DNA from 2 places in the Methylobacterium sp. A49B genome. Region 1 is predicted to be linked to the other one. Evidence: predicted binding sites of a transcription regulator. Region 1 holds the regulator's gene; the other holds the start of a gene.

What was found. Region 1 encodes PhoB, which activates phosphate uptake and scavenging genes when phosphate is short. Its sites were predicted from a motif close to TGTCATNNANCTGTCAT; they were not measured.
Region 2: the regulator PhoB is predicted to act here: its motif matches at 3,916-3,932, upstream of ACLBX9_RS13970 (UDP-2,3-diacylglucosamine diphosphatase).

What each region holds. Positions count from the first base shown of each region.
Region 1 is NZ_JBKFBO010000114.1:52,780-63,002, reverse strand. It holds gene ACLBX9_RS20425 (protein-disulfide reductase DsbD family protein) at 1-817, shown strand, start outside; gene phoB (phosphate regulon transcriptional regulator PhoB) at 824-1,519, opposite strand; gene phoU (phosphate signaling complex protein PhoU) at 1,707-2,426, opposite strand; gene pstB (phosphate ABC transporter ATP-binding protein PstB) at 2,541-3,356, opposite strand; gene pstA (phosphate ABC transporter permease PstA) at 3,379-4,275, opposite strand; gene pstC (phosphate ABC transporter permease subunit PstC) at 4,288-5,265, opposite strand; gene pstS (phosphate ABC transporter substrate-binding protein PstS) at 5,351-6,391, opposite strand; gene ACLBX9_RS20390 (hypothetical protein) at 6,640-6,885, shown strand; gene ACLBX9_RS20385 (hypothetical protein) at 6,898-7,098, opposite strand; gene recN (DNA repair protein RecN) at 7,215-8,888, opposite strand; gene ACLBX9_RS20375 (outer membrane protein assembly factor BamD) at 9,060-9,941, opposite strand; gene lpxC (UDP-3-O-acyl-N-acetylglucosamine deacetylase) at 10,133-10,223, opposite strand, start outside.
Region 2 is NZ_JBKFBO010000095.1:60,737-67,411, reverse strand. It holds gene fchA (methenyltetrahydrofolate cyclohydrolase) at 1-140, opposite strand, end outside; gene ACLBX9_RS13985 (NADP-dependent methylenetetrahydromethanopterin/methylenetetrahydrofolate dehydrogenase) at 155-1,018, opposite strand; gene ACLBX9_RS13980 (D-2-hydroxyacid dehydrogenase) at 1,198-2,142, opposite strand; gene ACLBX9_RS13975 (aminotransferase class V-fold PLP-dependent enzyme) at 2,246-3,454, opposite strand; gene ACLBX9_RS13970 (UDP-2,3-diacylglucosamine diphosphatase) at 3,981-4,796, shown strand; gene ACLBX9_RS13965 (glycosyltransferase family 4 protein) at 4,808-5,854, shown strand; gene ACLBX9_RS13960 (ribonuclease HII) at 5,893-6,576, shown strand.

The DNA.
Region 1 (10,223 bases):
CACGGCGCCGTTCATGGGCTCGGCGGTGGGCTTCGCCCTGACCCAGAACGCCGCCGTGGCGCTCACGGTCTTCGCGAGCCTGGGCCTCGGCCTCGCCCTGCCCTTCCTGGTCCTGACCCTCTGGCCGCCGGCCCTGCGGGCGCTGCCGCGGCCGGGCGCCTGGATGGAGACGCTCAAGCAGGTCCTGGCCTTCCCGGTCTACGCCACCGTGGCGTGGCTTGTCTGGGTGCTGGCACAGCAGGTCGATCCGCGCGGCCTCCTGGCGGCCCTGATCGGCCTCGTGCTGGTGGGCTTCGCCGCCTGGGCCTGGGAGCACGGGCACGCCGGACCCCGGACCTCGCGGATCGCGCAGGCCGCCGCAATCCTGGCGCTGGCCGCCGTCGGGGCCGTCGCCGCGACGCTTCCGCGGGACCGCGCCGCGCCGATCGCACAGGCCGCCGCCGACGGCGTCGAGCCGTTCACCCAGGCCCGCCTCGACGCCCTGGTGGAGGCCCGTCGCCCCGTCTTCGTGGACATGACCGCGGCGTGGTGCATCACCTGCGCGGTGAACGAGGCGACCTCGCTGAACACCAGGGCCGTGCGGGCCGCGATGGCCGAGCGCGACGTGACCTACATGAAGGGTGACTGGACCAACCAGAACCCCGAGATCACCCGCCTTCTGGAGAAGCACGGGCGCAGCGGCGTGCCGCTCTACCTGCTCTACAGCGGCAGCGGGACGCCGCAGGTGCTGCCGCAGATCCTCACCGAGGGGACGGTCCTGGCGGCCCTGGAGGCGGTGCCGGCTGGCGCGGGCCGGAGCGCGGCGCTCGCCCGCTGAGCGGGGCTACGCCTCCAGCGCGAAGGTCTCGTCGAAGGCGTATCCGGAACCGCGGACCGTGCGGATCGGATCGGGCTGGCGCGGGCTGTTCAGCGCCTTGCGCAGGCGCCCGACATGCACGTCCACCGTGCGCTCGTCGATGTAGACGTCGTGTCCCCAGACCCCGTCGAGGAGCTGCTCGCGGGAGAAGACCCGGCCCGGCGCCAGCATCAGGAACTCCAGCAGCCGGAACTCGGTGGGCCCGAGATGCAGCTCCTCGCCGCCGCGGCGGACGCGGTGCCCGGTGCGGTCGAGTTCCAGGTCGCCGGCGGCCAGACGGTCCGAGACGTGGGCGGGCTTGGCCCGGCGCAGCAGCGCCCGGATCCGGGCGAGCAGTTCCGGCACGGAGAACGGCTTGACGATGTAGTCGTCGGCCCCTGTCCCGAGGCCCCGGATCCGGTCGCCCTCTTCGCCGCGGGCGGTGAGCATGATCACCGGCAGCCGTTCGGTCTCGCGCCGCGCCCGGATGCGGCGGCAGAGTTCGATTCCGGAGAGGCCCGGCAGCATCCAGTCCAGCAGGACCAGATCGGGGATCCGCTCGGCCAGGAGCAGCTCCGCGTCGTCGCCCCGCGCCGCCGTGTCCACCAGGAAGCCTTCGGCCTCCAGATTGTAGCGCAACAGCGTGGTCAGCGCCTCCTCGTCCTCGACGATCAGGACTTGCATGCTCACGTTCGATGACCCGTTCACGAGGCGGCGCCGTTCAGCCTGCGGACGCGCCGGCCCCCTCCGGAGCGGGCGGCCGGGCGGAAGGTGCGGGAGGCGCCGCTCAGCCTCAACCCGTACCCACCGATTCTCCGGCGGCGCCCCACAGGAATGAGCGCGCCCCGGCGCCTGTGTCGAGGCGGCCCGACTACGGAGCCTGCCCGCGCTCCACCGTCGCGTAGTTCGACGCATCGTTCTTCGGCCGGTCGCCCGCCAGGGTCTCGCCGGTGGCGAGGTAGTGGATGGTCTCGGCGATGTTGGTCGTGTGGTCGCCGATCCGCTCCACGTTCTTGGCGCAGAACAGGAGATGCGTGCAGAACGAGATGTTGCGCGGATCCTCCATCATGTAGGTCAGGAGTTCGCGGAACAGGGAATTGTACAGCGCGTCGATCTCGCCGTCGCGCTCCCAGACGTCGTGGGCCGCCTGGATGTCGCGGCTCGCATAGGCGTCCAGCACATCCTTGAGCTGTCCCTCGGCGAGGTCGCTCATGTGGCGGACACCCAGCACGATCTTCTGCGCCGGGGCGTGGTCGGAGATCGCCACCACGCGCTTGGCGACGTTCTTGGCCAGGTCGCCGATCCGCTCCAGGTCGCCCGAGACGCGGATCGCCGAGATCGTCTCGCGCAGGTCGATCGCCAGCGGCTGGCGCCGGGCGATGAGGAGAACGGAGCGCTCCTCGATGTCCCGCTGGAGCGCGTCGAGGCGCTTGTCGGCGATGATCACCGCCTGGGCGAGCCCGTCGTCGCGGCGCACGAGGGCGTCGGTCGCCTCCGCGGTCATCTTCTCGGCCACGCCGCCCATCTCGGAGATCGAGCGACGCAGATCCTCCAGGTCAGTGTCGTAGGAGCTGACGATATGGCCGGGCATGGTGGATCCTTCGATAAGGGCCCCGCATCGCGATCCGCGGGGGCTGGCGGGGATCCGCCGCCCCGCCGCCGCGGCGGCGAAGGCCGGTATGGTTCGCCGGAGCGTCCGGCCCGATCAGCCGAACCGCCCGGTGATGTAGTCCTGCGTGCGCCGCTCGGTCGGGTTCATGAACATCCGGTTGGTCGGACCGAATTCCACGAGCTGCCCCAGATACATGAAGGCGGTGAATTGCGAGATGCGCGCCGCCTGCTGCATGTTGTGGGTGACGATCACGATGGTGAACTCGTCGCGCAGCTGCTCGATCAACTCCTCGATCCGGCCGGTGGAGATCGGGTCGAGCGCCGAGGTCGGCTCGTCGAACAGGATGACCTCCGGGCCCTGCGCCACCGTGCGGGCGATGCACAGGCGCTGCTGCTGGCCACCGGAGAGGCCGGTGCCCGGCTGCCGGAGCTTGTCCTTCACCTCGTCCCAGAGGGCGGCCTTGCGCAGGGCCTCCTCCACCCGGCCGTCGAGCTCCGATTTCGGCAGCTTCTCATAGAGGCGCAGGCCGAAGGCGACGTTGTCGTAGATCGACATCGGGAACGGCGTCGGCTTCTGGAACACCATGCCGATGCGCGCGCGCAGCTCGTTGAGATCGATGGACGGGTCGAGGATGTTCTCGCCGTCGAGGATGATCTCGCCCTCCGCCCGCTGCTCCGGATAGAGGCTGTAGATCCGGTTGAAGCAGCGCAGCAGCGTGGACTTTCCGCAGCCCGAGGGCCCGATCAGCGCCGTGACCTGCCGGTCGTGGAAGTTGATCGAGACGTCCTTCAGCCCGTGGAAGCTGCCGTAGTAGAAGTCCAGGCCCTTCACGGCGATGCGCACCGGGCGGCCCTCTTCGGCGTGGTTCCGGTTCAGCTCGACCGTGGGGATCGCGGAGGCGGCGTTCATCGTCGTATCCTCGAAGGGGGGTTCAGCGCGCGGTCTGCGGCTTGATCACGAAGCGGGCGACGATCGACAGCGCCAGGATGGTTCCGGTGATCAGCAGGGCCCCGGCCCAGGCCAGACTCTGCCAGTTCGGGTAGGGCGAGAGGGCAAACTGGTAGATCATCACCGGCAGGTTCGCGATGCCGCCCATCAGGTCGGGCGAGAACCATGAGTTGTTGTTCAGGGCCGTAAACAGGAGCGGCGCGGTCTCGCCGGCGATGCGCGCGAGCGCCAGGATGATCCCGGTGACGATGCCGGCCGAGGCCGCCCGCCACGTGACGCTCGTGATCACCGTCGAGGGCGGGGCGCCGAGGGCGGCGCCGGCCTCGCGCAATGTCCCCGGCACCAGCCGCAGCATGTCCTCGGTGGTGCGCACGATCACCGGCACCGCGATGATGGCGAGGGCGACGCCGCCGGCCCAGCCCGAGTAGGTTCCCATCGGCCGCACCATCAGGGTGTAGACGAACAGGCCGATCAGGATCGAGGGCGCCGACAGCAGGATGTCGTTCAGGAAGCGGATCACCGCGGCCAGTTTCGAGCCGCGGCCGTACTCGGCGAGGTAGGTCCCCGCCATGACGCCGATCGGCGTGGCGATGGCGATGCCGATGCCGGTCAGCACGAGGCTGCCCAGGATGGCGTTGGCGATGCCGCCGCCCTCGGAGCCGGGACCCGGGGTCGGGTTCGTGAACATGGCCGGCGTGAAGCCGCGCACGCCCTGGACGATCAGCATGACCAGGATCGAGCCCAGCACCACGGCGCCCACCACGGTGGCGACCGTGCAGGCGACGCGGAGGGTCCGGTCGGCGATGCGCCGGCCCGGGCGGACACGGCCGCTCCGCCGCAGGGCGGTCTCGGCGGTGGCGATGGTGTTGGAGGCGTCCATGATGCGGGCTCCTCAGGCGGCCTTGACGCGGCGCGTCAGCAGCCGGGCGATCATCAGCACCACGAAGGTGATCACGAACAGGATGCAGCCGAGCGCCATCAGGGCGTTGAGCTGGAGGCCGTCCGCCTCGTTGAACTCGTTGGCGATGCGCGACGCGATGGTGGAACTCGGGTCGAAGATCGAGGCCGAGAGGCGGTTCGCGTTCCCGACCACGAAGGTCACCGCCATGGTCTCGCCCAGCGCGCGACCGAGGCCCAGCATGATCGCCCCGATGATCGAGACGGCGGCCTGCGGCACGAGCACGTGGCGCACCACCTCCCAGGTGGTGCAGCCGATCCCGTAGGCGCTCTCGCGCAGGACGGTGGGGATCTGGTCGAGCATGTCGCGGGCGATCGAGGCGATGAACGGCACGATCATGATCGCCAGGATGATGCCCGCGGTCAGCACGCCGACGCCCGACGGCACCCGGGCGTAGAACAGCGTGCCGACGATCGGCAGGCCCTCGACGAGGTTCGAGACCGGGATCTGGACGAAGCGCGCGAAGAGCGGGGCGAACACGAACAGGCCCCACATCCCGTAGATGATGCTCGGCACGGCGGCGAGCAGCTCGATCGTCATCGCGACCGGCTTGCGCGCCCATCCCGGGCAGAGCTGCGTCAGGAAGACCGCGATCCCGAGGGACACGGGGACGCCGATGAGCAGGGCTAGGAAGGCCGACGCCACGGTGCCGATGACGGCGACGAGGGCGCCGTACTGCTCCGTCCCGACGTTCCAGGCGCTGGAGGTCAGGAACCCGAAGCCGAACTCGCGGAAGGCGGGCCAGCCGCCGTAGAGGATCGAGCCGAGGATGCCGGCGAGGACGATCAGAACGAGGAGCGCCGCGCCGTACGCGCAGGCCCGGAACAGGGCATCGAGGTTCCGGCTCGGTCCCTTCCGCGCGGCGGTGGCACGGGTTCGGCCGAGGGCGATCGTCTCTGTCAAAGCGGACATCCGCGGTTCTCTGCGAAGGGTGGCGTGGTAGCGCGGTGCAGTCCAAGAAGCGAGGGAGGAGGTCGAAGCCTCCTCCCCGCCACGCTCACATGTTGAAGACGGGCTTGCCGTCCTTGCCCTTGATGGTCTTCCACTCCTCGTGGATCAGCGCCACGACGTTGTCGGGCAGCGGAACATAGTCGAGATCCGAGGCGAGCTTGTCGCCGTTCTTGTAGGCCCAGTCGAAGAACTTGAGCACGTCGCCGACCTTGGCCGGATCGGCCGGATCCTTGTGGACGAGGATGAAGGTCGCCGCCGTGATCGGCCACGCGTCGTCGCCCGGCTGGTTGGTGAGCGAGATGCCGAAGCCCGGCGCCGCCTTCCAGTCGGCGCTGGCGGCCGCGGCCTGGAACGCCTTGTCGTCGGGCTGCGGGAACTTGCCGGCCTTGTTCTGCAGCAGGGCGTAGGCGAGCTTGTTCTGCTTGGCGTAGGCCGATTCGACGTAGCCGATCGAATTCGGCACCTGCTTGACGGTGGCGGTCACGCCCTCGTTGCCCTTGCCGCCCTGGCCGACCGGCCAGGAGATCGTGGTGGCCGCGCCGTACTCCTTCTTCCAGGTCTCGGAGGACTGGGAGAGATAGGTGGTGAAGATGTTGGTCGTCCCCGAGGCGTCGGAGCGGTAGACCGGCGTGATGTTGGTCTCGGGCAGCTTCAGCCCGTCGTTCAGCTTGGCGATCCGCGGGTCGGTCCACTTGGCGATCTTGCCGGCGTAGATGTCGGCGAGCACCTCGCCGGTGAGCTTGAGCTTTCCGGGCTCGACGCCCGGGATGTTCACCACCGGCACGACGCCGCCCATCACGGTGGGGAACTGGACGAGGCCGTCCTTGGCGAGCTGCTCGGCCTTCAGCGGCGCGTCGGTGGCGCCGAAATCGACGGTCTTGGCCTGGATCTGCTTGATCCCGCCGCCCGAGCCGATCGACTGATAGTTGAGGCCCGAACCGGTCTCCTTGCGATAGGCCTCGGCCCACTTCGAGTAGACCGGGAAGGGGAACGTGGCCCCGGCGCCGGTGATGTCGGCGGCGAGCGCCGCCGACGCCATCTGAACCGTCGCGAGGCCGACGGCGAGCGCGTAAGCGAAGGGTCTCAAGGGAATCTCCGTTGCCGTCGGGCGAGAGCCTGCGCCGCTCCGCCGGCAAGCCCATGCCCGCGGCTGAGCTGTGCGGCCGAACTCCGGATGGGACATCGTCCGAAGAGGCTTGGCGCCGGCCGCCCGATGGCGGGGCGGTTACGACAGGTAGATGACACCGGCATGACATCGCCCTGCGGGAATGCACGGCACGGTTCATCGCCTTTGCGCGTTCATCCCTCTCAACGGCAGGAACGGATGGGTCGGACGTGGCGGGCGAGGAGGTCGATACGGCGCTGGATGCCGATCCCGCATGGCTGGCCCTGCACGCCGAGCGGGCGGCGGTGGAGCGCGCCCTGACCCTGGCGCAGGCGCGCCAGAAGTTCAGCACCGATCAGAATACGGTCGCGGAGGCGCGGCGCGAGGAAGCCGAACTGCTCGTCAGCCTCGATCGGATCCTGACGCTGATTCGAGCCGCCGAGTACCGCCGTCGTCCGGGGGCGCGCCGCTGGTAGCGTCCGGCGGGATCAGCCGGCCCGGCGGAGTTCCCGCTCCTTCTGGCGCAGGCGCAGGAGCAGCTCGACATGGGCGTCGGTGATCGGCTGCGTGTCGATGCTGCCTTCGTAGACTGTGCGGAGAGTGTTGCCGAGCCGGTGCGTGTCGATCGCCTGCTTCTGCGGCTGAACCGCACGCAGAGGCCCGTCGGACTCGACAGCCGTCAGCTTCATGGCGTCCTCCCGCCCATCCACCGGCACGATGCGCGACAACACCGGGATTCCGGCACTCTCACCACGAATGGTTAATAAAACGTTACCGTCAACCAAAGGTTAAGGTTGACGCGCCGTCACGCATCCGCGCCCTGCAGCAGGCGCGCCGCCGCGGCCCGGGCCTCGTCGGTCACGGTGGCGCCCGCCAGCATCCGGGCGATCTCCTCCCGTCGCTCGCTCACGGGGAGGCTCGACACCCGCGTCGCCACGCGGCCGGCGCCCTTCACGGGCGCCTTGGCGATCAGGAAGTGCGTGTCGGCGCGCGCCGCGACCTGCGGCGCGTGGGTCACGGCGACCACCTGCACGGTCGCCGCGAGGCGTGCGAGGCGCAGCCCGATGGCGTCCGCCACGGCGCCGCCGACGCCGGTGTCGATCTCGTCGAAGATCAGCGTCGGCGCCGAGCCCTTGTCGGCCAGGACCACCTTCAGGGCGAGCATGAAGCGCGACAACTCGCCGCCGGAGGCCACCTTCATCATCGGACCCGGCTTGGTGCCCGGATTGGTCTGGGCCCAGAACTCCACCCGGTCGGTGCCGGCCAAGTCGCGCGAGTCCGGATCGGTGGCGATCTCGGTGATGAACCGCGCCCGTTCCAGCTTGAGCGGCGGCAGCTCGGCCTTCACGGCGGCATCGAGCTGCTTGGCCGCCCGGCGCCGCCCGGCGCTGAGCTTCTCGGCCGCCTCCGCGTAATCGGTCTCGGCCGCCGCCAGCGCCTGTTCCAGGCCCGACAGCGCAGCCTCGCCGGCGTCGATCGCCGCCACGTCGCCGGCGTAGCGCTCCGCGAGGGCCGCGAGGTCGTCGGCGGCGACGTCGTACTTGCGCGAGGCGGCCCGGAGGGCGAACAGCCGCTCCTCCACCCGCTCCAGGTCGCGGGGATCGAACTCCGTCTCGGCGACCGCGGCGTCCAGCACGGCCCGGGCTTCGTCCAGGGCGACCATCGCGGCGTCCAAGGCGTTCACGCACGGATCGACGAGGGCCGGAAGCTGTGCGGCCCGGCGCTCCAGCTTGCGCAGGGCGGCCGAGAGATGGGGCACGCCGGAATGTGGGCCACCCACAGCGTCGAGGGCTTCGTTCAGCTCGCGCGCGACCTTCTCGGATTGCTGCATGACGCTGCGGCGTTCGGCGAGCTGGGCCTCCTCCCCGGGCAGGGGCGCGAGGGCGCCGAGTTCCTCCACGGCGTGGCGCAGGAAGTCGGCCTCCTTGCGCGCCGCCTCGACGCGGGCGCGGTGATCGGCCAGTTCGGTCCGCGCGGCGCGGACCGCCCGGGACGCCGTCGCGACCTTCGTGAGCTGCCCCTGCAGGCCCCCGAACGCGTCGAGGATCGCCCGGTGCGAGGCCGGATCGGCCAGCGCCCGGTCGTCGTGCTGCCCGTGGATCTCCACGAGCGCCGCGCCGATGGCGCGGAGCACCTGCACGCCCACCGGCTGGTCGTTGACGAAGGCGCGGGTGCGGCCGTCGGCCATCTGCGTGCGGCGCAGGATCAAATCACCCTCGGTATCGATCTCCGCCTCGGCGGCGATGCGGCGCGCCGGATGGTCGGGGGCCAAGTCGAACACCGCCGTGACGACGCCCTGGGCCTCTCCGTGGCGGACGAGGCGCCCGTCGCCGCGGCCGCCCAGCGCCAGGGCGAAGGCGTCGAGCAGGATCGATTTGCCCGCACCGGTCTCCCCGGTGAGGACGCTCAGGCCCGTCCGGAAATTCAGTTCGAGCCTGTCAATCAGAACGATGTCGCGGATCGCGAGCTGCGCCAGCATGCGGCGGCGGGGATTCCTCTGGATGGGATCGCAGACATAAGGCCGCTGCGGCGCGGAATCACCCCAAAAATGCGTCGCACCGGCAGCGAGGCGCGCGGGAACGGCCAGGGCCCGGAGCGGCGGCTCCGGGCCCTGGAACTTCGCGGTCCGGGCCGTCGCCGGCCCGGCCTGTCACTCGGCTGAGGCGGTCTTGCCCGTCACCGTGCGATAGATCTTCGAGAGGAAGGAGGACTTCTCCTCGCGCGGCTCCAGGCCGTTCTGCGCCAGAAGTGCGTGCGCGTCCTTGTACCAGGGGCTCTCGGGGAAATTGTGCCCCAGCACCGCGGCGGCGTTCTGCGCCTCCTGGGTGATGCCCAGCGCCCAGTAGGCCTCGGTCAGGCGCTCCAGGGCCTCCTCGGCGTGACGGGTCGTCTGATACCGGGAGACCACGTCGCGGAACCGGTTGATCGCGGCCGGGAAGTTGCGCTTCTCAAGGTAGAAGCGGCCGACTTCCATCTCCTTGCCGGCGAGCTGGTCGCGGGTGATCTGGATCTTCGCCTTGGCGTCCGCGGCGTATTCCGAGGTCGGGTACTTCTGGACCAACTCCTGCAGGGCGCTCAGCGCCTTCTCGGACCGCTCCTGATCGCGGGTCACGTCCGGAATCTGCTTATAGTTCGACATGGCCATCAGGTACTGCGCGTAGGCCGCATCCTTGCTGGCCGGGTGGCGCTGCAGGTACCGCTTCGAGGCATTGATCGCGTCGTCGTATTTCTGGCCCTCGTAGTTCGCGTAGGCCGTCATGAGCAGCGCCTTCCGAGACCATTCGGAATACTGATACTGCTTGTCGAGGCTGTCGAACTTCTTGATGGCGCCGTCGTAGTCGCTGTCTTCCAGCTTGGCCAAGCCGTCGCTGTAGAGCTTGTCGGCCGGGACGTCCGGCACGACCTCGGGCTTGTACTTCTCGGCGAAGATACTGGTCGGATCGAAGTCGCAGCCGCCGAGGCCCAGGCCGAGAATGGCCACGAGGGGCGCCGCGAAGGCTGCCGCCCGGCGATGACGAATGGTGACAGGCATCTGGCGCTCTTTCCCGGAACCGGCGCCGTCCCGCGCCGTCGTGCCATCGCGTGAGGGGGATCCGACCCTTCCGGGCCGTGCCTCCCGTTCACGGACCGTTAAACCGTGCCGTTTGATTCGGGCACGAAAGCGGCAAGGCTGCGGCGATCAGGATCGGTTTCCGGCTGTGTCTTGTAGGCCACAGGCGCTTTTCAGAGATCGCCCGCGAAGGCGGCGATGCCCAGACCGACGCCCAGCTCGGAGAGCACGGTCTCGCGGCGGGAACCCTGTGCCTCGACGATG
Region 2 (6,675 bases), on a different contig from region 1:
CAGACCATCGACACCAGGGCCGCGCCCATGGCGCCGGAGATCGCCGCCGCGCCGCCGCCGCCAGGGGTCGGGGCGGCGCTCGCCAGCTCCGTCAGGAAGGTCTGGATGGACGCGTTCTCGGGCGGTTGCGTGTCGGACATGGGCGCCTCTCCGGTCAGGCCATTTTCTTCGCGAGGGCGTAGATCTCCTCGGCGTCGAGCACCTGCTCGGTGCTCTCGAAGAGCTGGCCCACGCAGGCGCGGTGCAGCTTGAGCTTCAGGCCGCCGATGCCGAGCGCGCCAAAGGCCTGCTTGCCGTTGCGGTCCTTGCCCTTGTCCATCACCTCGATGCCGCCGATGCCCGTCGGGGGCTGGGCGTTGTAGTCGGCGACGAACTCGATAGACGATTCCTGAGCCCAGGCGGCCTCCGGCAGCAGCTCGACGCCGATGGCGCCGGCCGTGAACACGAGGTTCGTGCCCTTCACCAGGGCGACGCGCGACGCCTCGTCGGGGGTCGCGGCGGCCTTCACGTTGACCTTGAAGCGCTTGTTGATCTGGTCCGCGGCGGCCTGCGTCTTGTCCAGCGCGCGGCCCGCGATCGTGACCTCGGCCCCCTCGCCGGCGAGCAGCGCCGCCGAGCGCATGCCCACCGGGCCGGTCCCGGCGAGCACGACCGCCTTCTTGCCCTGGAGCGAGCCGGCGGCCTTGGCCACCAGCGCGACGCCCGCGGCGGCCGTGGTGTTGGAGCCGTTGGAATCGAGCATGACCGAGACGCGGAACGGGCCGAAGAAGCGCTTCTTGACCGCGGCGAACAGCTCTTCGCCCGCCGCCATGCTGCCGCCGCCGACGAAAATCGCCGTCGACTTCTTCTCGGAGCCGCCGCGGGTGTAGATCGTGCCGTCGACCAGCGCGCCGACATTGTCGGGATTCACGCCGCCGTAGCCGGTGATGTGGTCGGCGCCGCCGTCGTAGCCGACCACCGTGTCGAACACGTTCGGCACGGCATCGGTGTCGAACAGGAACAGCAGCTTCTTGGTCATTTTTTAACCTCGGCCCGGGCTGGGCATCATCACGTCAGGGACATCCACCCCGTCATTCCGGGTCCGCGGAGCGGAGCCCGGAATCCAGACGCTCGGGTGGTTCTCGTTCTGCACCGTCAGCGGCTCTGGGTTCCGGGCTCGCCTGCGGCGCCCCGGAACGACGGTGTGCGTTCTACGGCTCAGCTCTCGACCACGTTCTGCGGCTTGCCCGCCACGAAGGCCTCGACATTGTCGACGAGCTGATCGGCCAGGATCTGCATCGCCTCCTTGCTGGCCCAGGCCACGTGGGGCGTGACGATCAGGTTCGGCAGGTCGGCGTCGCACAGGATGTTGCCGTCCTTGGGCGGCTCCTGCGCTACCACGTCGAACCCGGCACCCGCGATGGTGCCGTCCTTCAGCGCCTCGAGCAAAGCCGCCTCGTCCACGAGCCCGCCCCGGGCCGTGTTGATGAGGATGGCGCTCTTCTTCATCTTCTTGAGCTCGGCGGCGCCGATCATCCCCTTGGTGTCGGGGGTCAGCGGCACGTGCAGCGTGATCACGTCGGACTGGGCGAGGATCGTCTCGAAATCGACGAGCCCGTCCTGCGGGAACACGTCGTAGGCCAGCACCTTCATGCCGAGCGCCTCGGCGCGCTTGGCAATCGACTTACCCAGCGCCCCGTAGCCGACGATGCCGAGCGTCGAGCCGGCGATGTCGTAGATCGGGTAGTCGAAGTAGCAGAACTGCTTGGACTTCGCCCAGTCGCCGCGCCGCACCGAGTTGGCGTAGGGCACGATCGCCCGGCGCAGGGCGAACATCAGCCCGACCACGTGCTCCGGAACCGTGTTGAACGCGTAGTTGCGGATGTTGACGACCGTGACCCCCTGGGCCTTGGCCTGGGCCTTGTCGACCACGTCGGTGCCGGTGGCGGCGACCGCGATCAGCTTGAGATCGGGGAGCTGCTTCAGCGTCTCGGCCCGCATCGGGACCTTGTTGATCAGCGCGATCTCCGCGCCCTGGAGGCGGGAGACGATCTCTTCCGGCGTCCAGGTCGACTCGTGCTCGACGTATTCGTGCGGGAAGTTGAACGGTCGGACCCTGGCATCGAGGGATTCACGATCCAGGAACACGATCTTCTTGGTCATAGGACCCCTCTCGGACGACGGGCTGTTTCCTCGATAGCCTTGGTCTTACTTGCGCGCCGGGGCGGGCCCGGCAACCCGGACCCGCCCCGATCGCGTGCGCGGCTCACGCCTTATGCAGCGGATTCTCGCGCAGGTAGCTGGAGGCGGCGGCGACGCCCGAGCCCGGCGTGACCTTGATGCCGCAATCGAGCATGGCCATCTCGGCGCCCGCGATGGCGCCCAGCAGCGACAGCTCGTTCAGGTCGCCGAGGTGGCCGATGCGGAACACCTTGCCGGCGACTTTCGACAGGCCTGCGCCCAGCGAGAGGTTGTAGCGCTCGAAGGCGTGGATGATCACCTTGGCGGCGTCGGCACCCTCCGGCACCACGATCGCCGTGACCGTGTCGGAGTTCCACTTCGGCTCCTTGGCGCAGGGCTTGAGGCCCCAGGCCGCCACGGCCTGGCGGGTCGCCTCGGCGAGCACGTGGTGGCGGTGATAGACGTTCTCCAGCCCCTCCTCCTTGACGATCTCCAGGGCCTCGCGGAGGCCGTAGAGCAGCGGCAGGACGGGGGTGTAGGGGAAGTAGCCGGTGGCGTTGGCGGCCAGCTGGTCCTTCCAGGCGAAGTAGGCGTGGCCGAGCCGGTCGTTCCGGCCGGTGCCGCCTTCGGCGATCTTGAGCGCCTTGGGGCTGATGCAGATCAGGCCGAGGCCGGCCGGCAGCATGAAGCCCTTCTGCGAACCCGCGATGGCGCAGTCGACGCCCCACTCGTCCATCTTGAACGGCAGCGAGCCGATCGACGAGATGCCGTCCACGAACAGCAGCGCCGGGTGGCCGGCCGCGTCGATCGCCTTGCGCACCGCGCCGATGTCGCTGGTGACGCCCGTGGCGGTCTCGTTGTGGACGACCATCACGGCCTTGATGGCGTGGTCCTTGTCGGCCCGCAGGGCCTCCTCGATCTTCTGCGGATCGGCGCCCGCGCCCCACTCCTCGTCCTGGACGATCACGTCGAGGCCGAGGCGCTGGGCCATGTCGACCCAGAGGTGGCTGAACTGGCCGTAGCGGGCGGTGAGCACCTTGTCGCCGCGGCACAGGGTGTTGGACAGGGCCGATTCCCAGATGCCGGTGCCCGAGGACGGGAACAGGATGACGGTCCCGTTGGTCGAGCCGAACACCATCTTGGAGTCCTGCAGGAGCGGCTTCACCAGCTCGGGGAAGCTCGGCGAGCGGTGATCCTCCGACGGCACGTGCATCGCGCGCAGGACGCGCTCCGGGATGTTGGTGGGGCCCGGGATGAAGAGGTGGTTGCGACCGGGGCGCCGGGTTGCGGCCATGATGTTTCCTCCGAATAGTCCGTTGCGCGCGGGCTCGCACCCGCGCCGGTTGTCCAAGCATCCTCGGGAGTCGGTCCGGCGGCGGTCGCGGCGCGTTCCCCCGCGCCTTCGAACGTCTGCCCATGCCGTGAAATGGGGGGCGCTGCGGAGCGGCAGGCGGCCTCACGCCGCTCGCGTCGCGGCACGCCCCCGCGCGCCGGTCGCCTCCGAATTGCCGTCCCGTAACAACGGCCCCCAGGGCCGTCCTCGCCGCCTTCCTGTCTAAGCCCGGCTCAGCTCCCTGATGCCAGTTCCTGGTATTATGTGGCGGTAACGCTCGAAAGGAAAACCGGAAAAACTTCCGGAACTTGGCAAAAAAATTTTTTGTGCGCCGCAGCGAAGCGGACCTCCGGTTGAGAAGCTTTGCCGCACTGCACGTGGCTGCCGGCATGAGGGCCGTCGCGCGGCGCAGCATCGATACGCGTCATCAAACTGAGATGGGATCGCGCTCTGGATCCCGGCACCAGTCAGCCGCCGGGAGGGTGCCGTGGCCGAGGTTGAGGAGATGCCGGTCCGCGTGCGGACGCTGTTCCTGTCCGACCTGCATCTCGGCACGCGCGGCTGTCAGGCCGGCCTGCTGCTGTCGTTCCTGAAGGATTACGACGCCGACACGATCTACCTCGTGGGCGACATCGTCGACGGCTGGCAGCTGCGCTCCGGCTGGTACTGGCCGCAGGAGCACAACGACGTCGTCCAGAAGATGCTGCGCAAGGTCCGCAAGGGCGCGCGCATCGTCTACCTGCCGGGCAACCACGACGAGTTCCTGCGCGACTACGTCGGCACGAACTTCGGCGGCATCGAGCTCGCCGAGACCGCGATCCACGAGGCGGCGGACGGCAAGCGCTATCTCGTGATCCACGGCGACCAGTTCGACATGGTGGTCCGCCACTCGCCCTGGCTCGCCCATCTCGGCGACGGGGCCTACACGCTGGCGCTGAGCCTGAACACGCTCATCAACAAGGTGCGCCGCCGCCTAGGCCTGTCCTACTGGTCGCTCTCCGCCTGGGCGAAGCTGCGGGTGAAGAACGCCGTCAGCTTCATCGGCCGGTTCGAGACGATCCTGGCCGAGGAGGCCCGCCGCCAGGGGGCCGACGGGGTCATCTGCGGCCACATCCACCACGCGGCCGACCGGCCGATCGGCGAGCTGCGCTACCTCAACACGGGCGACTGGGTGGAGTCCTGCACCGGGCTGGTGGAGCACTACGACGGCCGCATCGAGGTGCTGCACTATCCGAGCCTCCTGCGCGCCCGCGCCGCCGAGACCGTGCCGCAGGCGCTGCCGGACCGGCGCGCGGTGGCGTGAGGACCGCTTCCGTGAAGCTTCTCATCGCCAGCGACGCGTGGCACCCGCAGGTCAACGGCGTGGTGCGCTCCCTGGAGCAGATGGTCCGCCGGGCCCCGGAGCACGGCTTCGAGACGGCGCTGCTCACGGTGGCGGATTTCCGGTCGCTGCCCCTGCCCGGCTATCCCGAGATCCGCCTGGCCTATGCCGGACGGGAGCGCGTGGCGGCGCGCTGGAAGGCCGAGCGGCCGAGCCACGTCCACATCGCCACCGAGGGGCCGGTGGGTCTCGCCGCCCGGCGGCATTGCCTCGCCCACGACCTGCCCTTCACGACCAGCTATCACACCCGCTTCCCCGAATACCTCGCCGCGCGGGCGCCGGTGCCGGAGGCGTGGTCCTACGCCTACCTGCGCCGCTTCCACGGGGCCGCGCGGGGCACGATGGTCAGCACCGCCACGCTCCAGGGCGAGCTGGCGGCGAGGGGCTTCGGCCAGCTGATGCGCTGGACGCGCGGCGTCGACACCGAGCGGTTCCGCCCCGCCGAGCCCGGCGCGCCGGCACCGGCCGACCTCGCCGGGCTGCCGCGGCCGCTGTTCCTGTATGTCGGGCGCTTGGCGGTGGAGAAGAACGTCGCCGCCTTCCTGGGCCTCGACCTGCCGGGCACGAAGGTCGTGGTCGGCGACGGGCCGGATCGCGCGCGCCTGCAGGCGCTGGCCCCCGGGGCGCGCTTCCTCGGCACCCGCACCGGGGCCGCCCTCGCGGCGGTCTACGCTGCCTGCGACGTCTTCGTCTTCCCGAGCCTCACCGACACGTTCGGGATCGTGCTCCTGGAGGCGCTGGCCAGCGGCCTGCCGGTGGCGGCCTTCCCGGTGCCCGGCCCCGACGACGTGGTCGGGGGCAAGCCGGTGGGATCCCTCGATCGCGACCTGCGGGCCGCCGCCCTCGCCGCCCTCGACCTGTCGCGGGCCGCGTGCCGCGCCGAGGCCCTGCGCTGCGGCTGGGACGTGAGCGCCCGCCAGTTCTTCGGCAACATCATCGAGGCGCATGGCGGCGAACGGGGCAGCCGCGACGCTGCCTGACCGGTGACGGCGCCCGCGCGGGATGGCAGGAGGGCGCCATGCCGCCCGCTCCCAAGCCGTCCGCTCCCAGGCCGCTCAATCCCAGGCCGCCGAGTTTCAAGCCGAGTGCTCGGAAGCCGCCCGCCACCGACACTCCGTTCGATCCGGCCCAGGCGGCCAGATATCCCGCCGTCATCGGCTGCGACGAGGTCGGGCGCGGCGCACTCTGCGGCCCGGTGATCGTGGCCGCGGTCTGGTTCGACCCCGCGGCGCTCCCGCCGACCCTGCTCGGCGCCCTCGACGACAGCAAGCGCCTGCTCGAGCCGGTCCGTGCCCGGCTGGCGCCGCTGATCCGCACCCATGCGCACGTAGCGGTGGCGGCGGGCTCGCGGGCGCTGATCGATCGGATCAACATCCGCGCCGCGACGCTGGACGCCATGGCGCGCGCGGTGGGCCGCCTCGGGATCGCGGCGCCGGTCCTGGTTGACGGTCGGGATGCCCTGCCCGGGCTTCCCGGCGGGGCGGTGGTCGGCGGGGACCGGCTCGTGCCGCAGATCGCCGCCGCCTCGATCGTCGCCAAGGTCTTCCGCGACGCCCTGATGCGGCGCCTCGCCGAGCGCCACCCCGGTTACGGCTGGGAGCGGAATGTCGGCTACGGCACGCAGCTCCACCGGGCCGGCCTGACGAAGCTCGGCCGCAGCCCGCATCACCGGCTGAGCTTCACCCGGGGCTTCGAACGCTGAGCGGCCTCGCTTCGGCAGGCCACGGCACCACAGCAGCGGGAGGTGACGTCGGCTGTCCCGTTCTCGACCGCATCCCGAGGCGATGCGTTGGATGGACCA